2 regions of the Streptosporangium sp. NPDC000239 genome follow, and region 1 is predicted to be linked to the other one. Evidence: riboswitches for the same ligand, from Rfam matches in the RefSeq annotation. Region 1 holds a riboswitch; the other holds the start of a gene.
What was found. A riboswitch is a leader RNA that binds a small molecule or an ion and turns the genes downstream of it on or off. The one in region 1 is predicted to bind thiamine pyrophosphate.
Positions count from the first base shown of each region.

Region 2: linked by a shared signal. The riboswitch ahead of ABT340_RS33610 (purine-cytosine permease family protein) and the one ahead of thiC (phosphomethylpyrimidine synthase ThiC) in region 1 are both predicted to bind thiamine pyrophosphate.

Region 1 is NZ_JBEPEI010000002.1:776,131-779,532, forward strand. Features, by position in the region: gene thiC (phosphomethylpyrimidine synthase ThiC) at 1-1,294, opposite strand, end outside; TPP riboswitch at 1,289-1,400, opposite strand; gene ABT340_RS09015 (cysteine hydrolase family protein) at 1,609-2,193, shown strand; gene ABT340_RS09020 (GlxA family transcriptional regulator) at 2,206-3,138, shown strand; gene ABT340_RS09025 (hypothetical protein) at 3,178-3,402, opposite strand, start outside.
Region 2 is NZ_JBEPEI010000018.1:167,757-171,158, forward strand. Features, by position in the region: gene ABT340_RS33605 (methylated-DNA--[protein]-cysteine S-methyltransferase) at 19-594, shown strand; gene ABT340_RS33610 (purine-cytosine permease family protein) at 619-1,986, opposite strand; TPP riboswitch at 1,977-2,089, opposite strand; gene ABT340_RS33615 (RNHCP domain-containing protein) at 2,442-2,795, opposite strand; gene ABT340_RS33620 (hypothetical protein) at 3,048-3,402, shown strand, end outside.

The sequences.
Region 1 (3,402 bases):
CGTCGTCACGGTCCGGCAGGCCCAGGTGCTCCTTCGGGGTGACGTAGCACAGCATCGCCGTGCCGTACCAGCCGATCATCGCCGCGCCGATGGCCGAGGTGATGTGGTCGTAGCCCGGCGCGATGTCCGTGGTCAGCGGCCCCAGCGTGTAGAAGGGGGCCTCCGAGCACAGCTCCATCTGCAGGTCGACGTTCTCCTTGATCTTGTGCATGGGCACGTGGCCCGGCCCCTCGATCATGACCTGGCAGTCGTGTTCCCAGGCGACGTGGGTCAGCTCCCCCAGGGTGCGCAGCTCGGCGAACTGCGCCTCGTCGTTGGCGTCGTAGATCGATCCGGGCCGCAGCCCGTCGCCGAGGGAGAAGGTCACGTCGTAGGCGGCGAGGATCTCGCACAGCTCCGCGAAGTTGGTGTAGATGAAGTTCTCCGCGTGGTGGGCCAGGCACCAGGCCGCCAGGATCGAGCCGCCCCGGGAGACGATGCCCGTCTTGCGGTTGGCGGTCAGCGGCACATAGGCCAGCCGTACCCCCGCGTGCACGGTCATGTAGTCGACGCCCTGCTCGCACTGCTCGATCACCGTCTCGCGGAAGACCTCCCACGACAGGGCCTCCGGTTTGCCGCCGACCTTCTCCAGCGCCTGGTAGATCGGCACCGTGCCGACCGGCACCGGGGAGTTGCGCAGGATCCACTCGCGGGTCTCGTGGATCCGTTTCCCGGTGGACAGGTCCATGATCGTGTCGGCCCCCCAGCGGGTGGCCCAGCGCATCTTCTCCACCTCCTCCTCGATCGAGGAGGAGACGGCCGAGTTGCCGATGTTGGCGTTGACCTTCACCAGGAAGTTCCGGCCGATGATCATCGGCTCGCTCTCCGGATGATTGACGTTCACCGGCAGTACGGCCCGGCCTCTGGCGATCTCGTCGCGGACGAACTCCGCGGCCACGCCCTCGCGCAGCGCGACGAACTCCATCTCCGGTGTGATCTCCCCGCGTCTGGCGCGGGCCAGCTGCGTGTGCCGTACCGGCTTGGGCAGCGTTCCGCCGCAGGACTCCGTCCCGCCGCAGGCGAGCGTCTCCCCGGTCCGCCGCCAGGCCGACCTGAGCGGCGGCAGGCCCTTGGCCGGGTCGGCGTCGTACTCCGGATCGGTGTACGGACCCGAGGTGTCGTACAGGACGACGGACGACCCGTCGGTCAGCGGCACCTCGCGCATCGGCACGCGGATGTCCGGCCGCGAACCGGTGAGGTAGATCTTCCTTGCGTTCTGGACATTCTGGGCAGCCTTCTGGGCAGGTGGCACCATAGGACAACTTCTCCCTACGCCGGCATTACCCGGTCAGGTTCAGCGGTCGGCAGCGGCGGTAGCTGCCCTCTCAGCCCGGTTGCCCCGAGCTCCCGCGTTGGCATACGTGCCGAACTGAGATGATCTCAGTTCGCGCCCCAATGATGCCCCATTCACCCCTTTGGAGCTACCTTCTGGCCTCTTGTGGCTATTTTTAGCGACACGGTACGGGCTGCCTTGGGTACGGCGTGCGGGTGAGGCCCCTGACCGGATCGGTCCGCAGGCCGACCAGGTGATGCCTTCAGCCCGGACCCCCGCGTCGCCAGGCTGAGGGCATGACCGGCGCTCTCATCGTCATCGACGTCCAGAACTCCTTCCTCCAGCTCCCCGACTGGCGGTACACCTCACGACCCGACATCGTCCCCCAGGTCAACCGCCTCGCCACGGCCGCCAGGGCCGCCGGGGACACGGTCGTGTGGGTCCTCGGCTCACGCCCGGGATCGGGCTCCGTCTTCGACCCGGCCCGGGGGTTCGTCCGTCTGATGGACGGCGTCGAGCCCCTTCCCGGGGAGCCGGTCCTCACCAAGACCGCGCACAACGCCTTCACCACCACCAACCTCCAGCAGTACCTCACCCAGCGCGGCATCAGGAAGCTGACCATCTGCGGAATCCGCACCGAGCAGTGCTGCGAGACCACCACCCGCATAGCCTCCGACCTGGGCTTCGAGGTCGACTTCGCCATCGACGCCACCGCTACCACGCCGATCCCGCACCGCACCGCCCCGGACGACCTGTCCTTCGCCGAACTCGTACGGCACCCGCGCACACTCGGCGTCGACGAGATCATCGCCCGCACCGAATACGCTCTGTCGGGCCGTTTCGCCACCATCAGAACCGTGGACCAGCTCACCGGAAACTAGGAGGTGCCGGTCATGCCGAGGGTCGTCTTCCTGCTCATCCCGCGGGTGCACCTCCTCGACGTGGCCGGGCCCGCCCAGGTCTTCTCCACCGCCGACGACCTCGGGCACCCGTACACGCTCACCTACGTCGCCGAGGACGACGAGGTCGCCACCGTCCAGGGGCTGCCCCTGCGGGCGGAGACCGGCTGGCCGACCCTGACGCCCGACGATCTGGTCATCGTGCCGGGCTGGCGCGGCCCGACCCGCCCCGCGAGTCAGAAAACCCTGCGCCACCTGCGCGAACACCACGCGTCCGGCGGTACGGTCGCCAGCGTGTGCGCGGGCGCCGACGCGCTGGGCCGCGCCGGGCTGCTCGACGGCCGCCGCTGTACGACCCACCACGCCGTCCAGGACGAACTCGCCCGCCTCCACCCCCGGACGACGGTCGTCAGGGACACGCTGTACGTCGAGGACGACCGGATCGTCACCTCGGCGGGCGTGGCCAGCGGAACCGACATGGCACTGCACCTGGTGACCACCCGGCACGGGCCGTACGTCGCGGGGCAGGTGGCCCGCGCCATGCTCGTCCACACCCACCGCGACGGTACGGCGGAGCAGGTCAGTCCGCTGTTGCGCCGTCGCTCGCACGTGGACGAGACGGTCCACCGCGTCCAGGACCTGATCGAGGTCCGGTTCACCGAACGGCTGCCGCTGAGCCTGCTGGCCGAGGCCGCCGGATGCAGCGAACGGACCGTGACCCGGCTGTTCAGCAGGGCGACCGGACTCACCCCCCTGGCCTACCAGACCGCCCTGCGCCTGGAACGCGCCGAACACCTCCTCGGTCGCGGAGCCACCGTCGAGACCGCCGCCCGCGCCGTGGGCTTCGCCGACGCCCGCATGCTCCGCAGGCTACGCGCCCGTACGACGCCCTCGGCGGGCCGCCGAAGCGTGGGGTTCCGCCGCTGATCCCGTCCCGGCGTGCACACCCACCTGGACAGGACTCGATCAGCGAGACCAGGCGTCGCCGGGGACACGATAGAGAACGCGCGACGCCGCGAACCACTCCCGGTCGAGGAACCGGCCCGTGATCCGCCCCGCCAGGATGAGGTAGTACTCCACCTGCTCCCGGAATCCGGCGCCGTCCAGGTCCAGATCCAGCGCGTGATCCCGGAACGCCTCCTCGCCCACCCTGCCCATGTGCTCCCCGTCGTGGTAGTAGACCATCCCCTC
Region 2 (3,402 bases), on a different contig from region 1:
ACACGGAAGGGTGGGGCCATGGCATCCGGGTCAGCCAGCGATCTCGACGCCCTGCTGCGGGTGACCTCGTCCACCTATGTGGGCGCCACCCACCCGGACATCGCGTTCGGCACCATCGAGGTCCCCGTAGGACGGCTGACGCTCGCGGCGACACATCGGGGCGTCGTCGCGTGCAGCTACGAGGACGAGAACGTCGTCTTCGAACGTGTCAGCAGGGAGGTCGGCTCCTTCATCGGCCCCGATCCCCGCAGGCTCGACCCGGTCCGCAGAGAGCTCGACGCCTACTTCTCCGGCAGGCTCCGCGCCTTCACGGTCACCGTGGACCTGCAGCTCGCGACCTCCTTCGCCAGGACCGTGCTGCAGATGATGCTGGCCGTGCCGTACGGGACGGTGACGACCTACCGGGAGATCGCCGAGCGGATCGGCAGGCCGAGGGCGCTGCGCGCGGTCGGCAACGCGCTGGGCAGCAACCCGGTCTGCGTGATCGTGCCGTGCCACCGGGTCGTCGAGAGCGAGGCCGTCCTCGGCGGCTACGCCGGAGGCGCGACCGCCAAGGAACGACTCCTACGGGTGGAGAGCACCGCCCGCCTCTAGGCTCTCCGGACACGAAAGGGCAGGTCAGGTACGGCGGCGCCGCCTCAGGGCGAGAAGGCGCGGCGCCCCGATCGCCAGGGTGATCAGTCCGGAGACCAGGAAGGCGCCGAGGGCGGCGCTCATCCAGGGCTGGGGGGTGAACCCGACCGCCCGCTTGGCACCGTCCCAGATCGCCGCCCACCAGGAGACCTGCGAGGGGGCCGCGAGCATCCACCACGTGACGAAGCCCAGCACCCACGGCAGGACCATGACCAGGCGGGAGGGCGCGTTCTCTGAGATGTCCCAGTTCCTGCCCCTGCCGAGCAGGAAGTAGTCGACCGCCAGCACACCGAACATCGGCACGAACACCGCGCCGATGATGCTCAGGAAGGCGCCGTAGGAGTTGACGTCCACGACCAGGGCGATGGCCGTGGTCAGCACGCCGACGGCCACGGAGAAGACGCGGCGGTCGATCCTCGGCATCAGGTTCTGCAGCGACATCGCGGTCGAGTAGACGTTCGCGAACGACTGGTCGGTTTCGCGCAGCACGAGGATGCCGAAGAACAGCGCGCCCAGCGGGGCCGCGACGAACGGCCCGAACACCGCAGTCTGGTTCTCCTGGACCACGGCGTGCCCGGCGAGCGCGACCGCGTAGACGCCGACGGCCAGACACGCGACCTGGGCGACGGTGTAGCCGCCGACGATGCCGGTGAAGGCGGCCCGGCTCGACCGTGAGTGCCTGGCGTAGTCCGCCGCGACCGGCACCCAGGAGACCGAGAGGGCGACCACGAAGTCGACCGCGGCCGCGAAGGCGTCCCAGGAGCCGCCGCTCTGCGCGGGAGTCTCACGCAGGAAGACCACCGCGAACCAGACGACCGAGACGACCACACCGATCGTGACGAACCGCCTGAGCAGCCTGATGGCTCCCAACGGGTAGATGGTCAGCGCCATCGTCAGCGCCCCTGCCGCGACCACCCAGACCGCGTAGGGGACCGAAGGCCCGAAGATCGCCTGGGCGCCCATCGCGACGACCCACAGCTCGAACGCCCCCCAGCCGATCATCTGGACGACGTTGAGCACGGTCGGCACGTAGGAGAGCCGTACTCCGAACAGCCCACGCAGCAGCACCATCGCGGGCTGCCCCGTCTGCACCCCGGGAACCGCGGCCAGGCCGACCATCGCGGTGCCGATGAGGCTGCCGACCAGGGCCGCCAGCAGCGCGGCGCCGAAGGTGAGCGGGTTGTCGCCGCCCAACGGGTTGATCAGGACGAGCGCGAAGGAGAAGCCGAGCAGGCTGACGCCCAGGTTGGCCCAGAACGCTCCCTGGTCGAGCATGCCGAGGGTCTTCGGAGGTGCCTGGTCGAGGGTGAGGGGGGCCTCGGCATGCTTGGAATTGATGACGTCAGACGTCATGACGCGCTCCCTACGCCGGCATTACCCGGACAGGTTCATGCGGTCGGCGACAGCCGTAGTCGCCCTCTCAGCCTGGTTGCCCCAAGCTCCCGCGTTGACTTACCTACCGAACCGGGATCAGCCCAGTTCGCGCCCCCATGATGCACTATTAGTCCGCTTCCGGCTACTTCCCCCCTGGGGAGGGAGTCGGCACGGGGTGCGTCCGTGGACGTCCGCGAGAGTACAGCCAAGTTCGCTGCGGTAGCTGTACTTCGTAGCTGTACCGCACGGGCAACGACCTGCCGAAACGTACGGCCGACCTCGCACGCCGAGCCAGCCGGCGAAGGCCATCCCCACGTGCGCGGGGAGCACTCGGACGCTCTCGTGGCGACCTGGAACATCCCCGCGGGGATGGAGGCTCTCCGTGACGGGCGCGGGCCGGGAGTTCCGGTGGTCCGCGCCCGTTCCGGGCTGCCTCAGAGCTGGGCGAAGTAGTCCAGCGGGAAGGGCGGGCGGGCCAGTGGGGCGACGGCCAGTCTCATCAGGGTGAGCGGGTTGTCGTCACCGGCGACGCGGTTGGCGTTGAGCGTGCCGCACGCCGTACAGCGATGGATGATCGCCCACTCGCCGTCCTGACGTGCGTGGATGGCGATCGGGGCCATGCCCGAGGCGCAGTCTGCGGCCCTGTCGCCCGGGTTGTTGTCCAGGTGCCTGGACCACAGGCAGGTGGGGCAGTGGTTGCGGTGCGCGGTTCCCGGCGCGTCGGTGGGCACGTCGAGGCGGCAGTTGACGCAACGGAAGGAAGTGATGCGGGCGCGATGGCGTGGCAATGGAGGAGCTCCAGACGAAAGTGGGTGACGAGTCGGCTGACTGTGCCGTCGTGACCCACGCGGGCTCACCCCCGCCGGAGCCTCCGGTGGGGACGTCGACCCGATCGAGGGCGCGCGACGGCGTCCTCGGTGCCCGCGGGCATTAACATCCCCCCTAATCTGCTCGGAGCCAGTGAAACAACCCATCGCGCCACGAAGCAACTGGTTTAACCCGGCGACGGCGTCCCGCGAAGTGCCAGAGGAGTATGCACCGTGACATCCGAGACCGACCCCGACGGGTGGAGTGCCGCGCTGACCGGGGCCTTCGAGATACTGCTCGGCGGGGAGCCGACCGTCGACCCCGCCGCCGGATACGGGGTGTACTACGCCTCGGACTCCCTCGACGAGTTCCTGTTCCCGAGTCCCTGGGCCACCCCTGGGGGGTTGTCGGGCCGGGAGCCGAGGTACCTTCCTGATTCGGACGGAGAGTATCCCTTCTCCCCCTGGACATGGCGGTTCGACCTGGGTGAGTCGCTGTTCCGCTTCGACGCCGACCTCCTGGCGGGGACGGGGCCGTGGGGTGCCGACGGGTACAAGGGCTCCCGGCCGTTCGACGACGCCTTCGTCG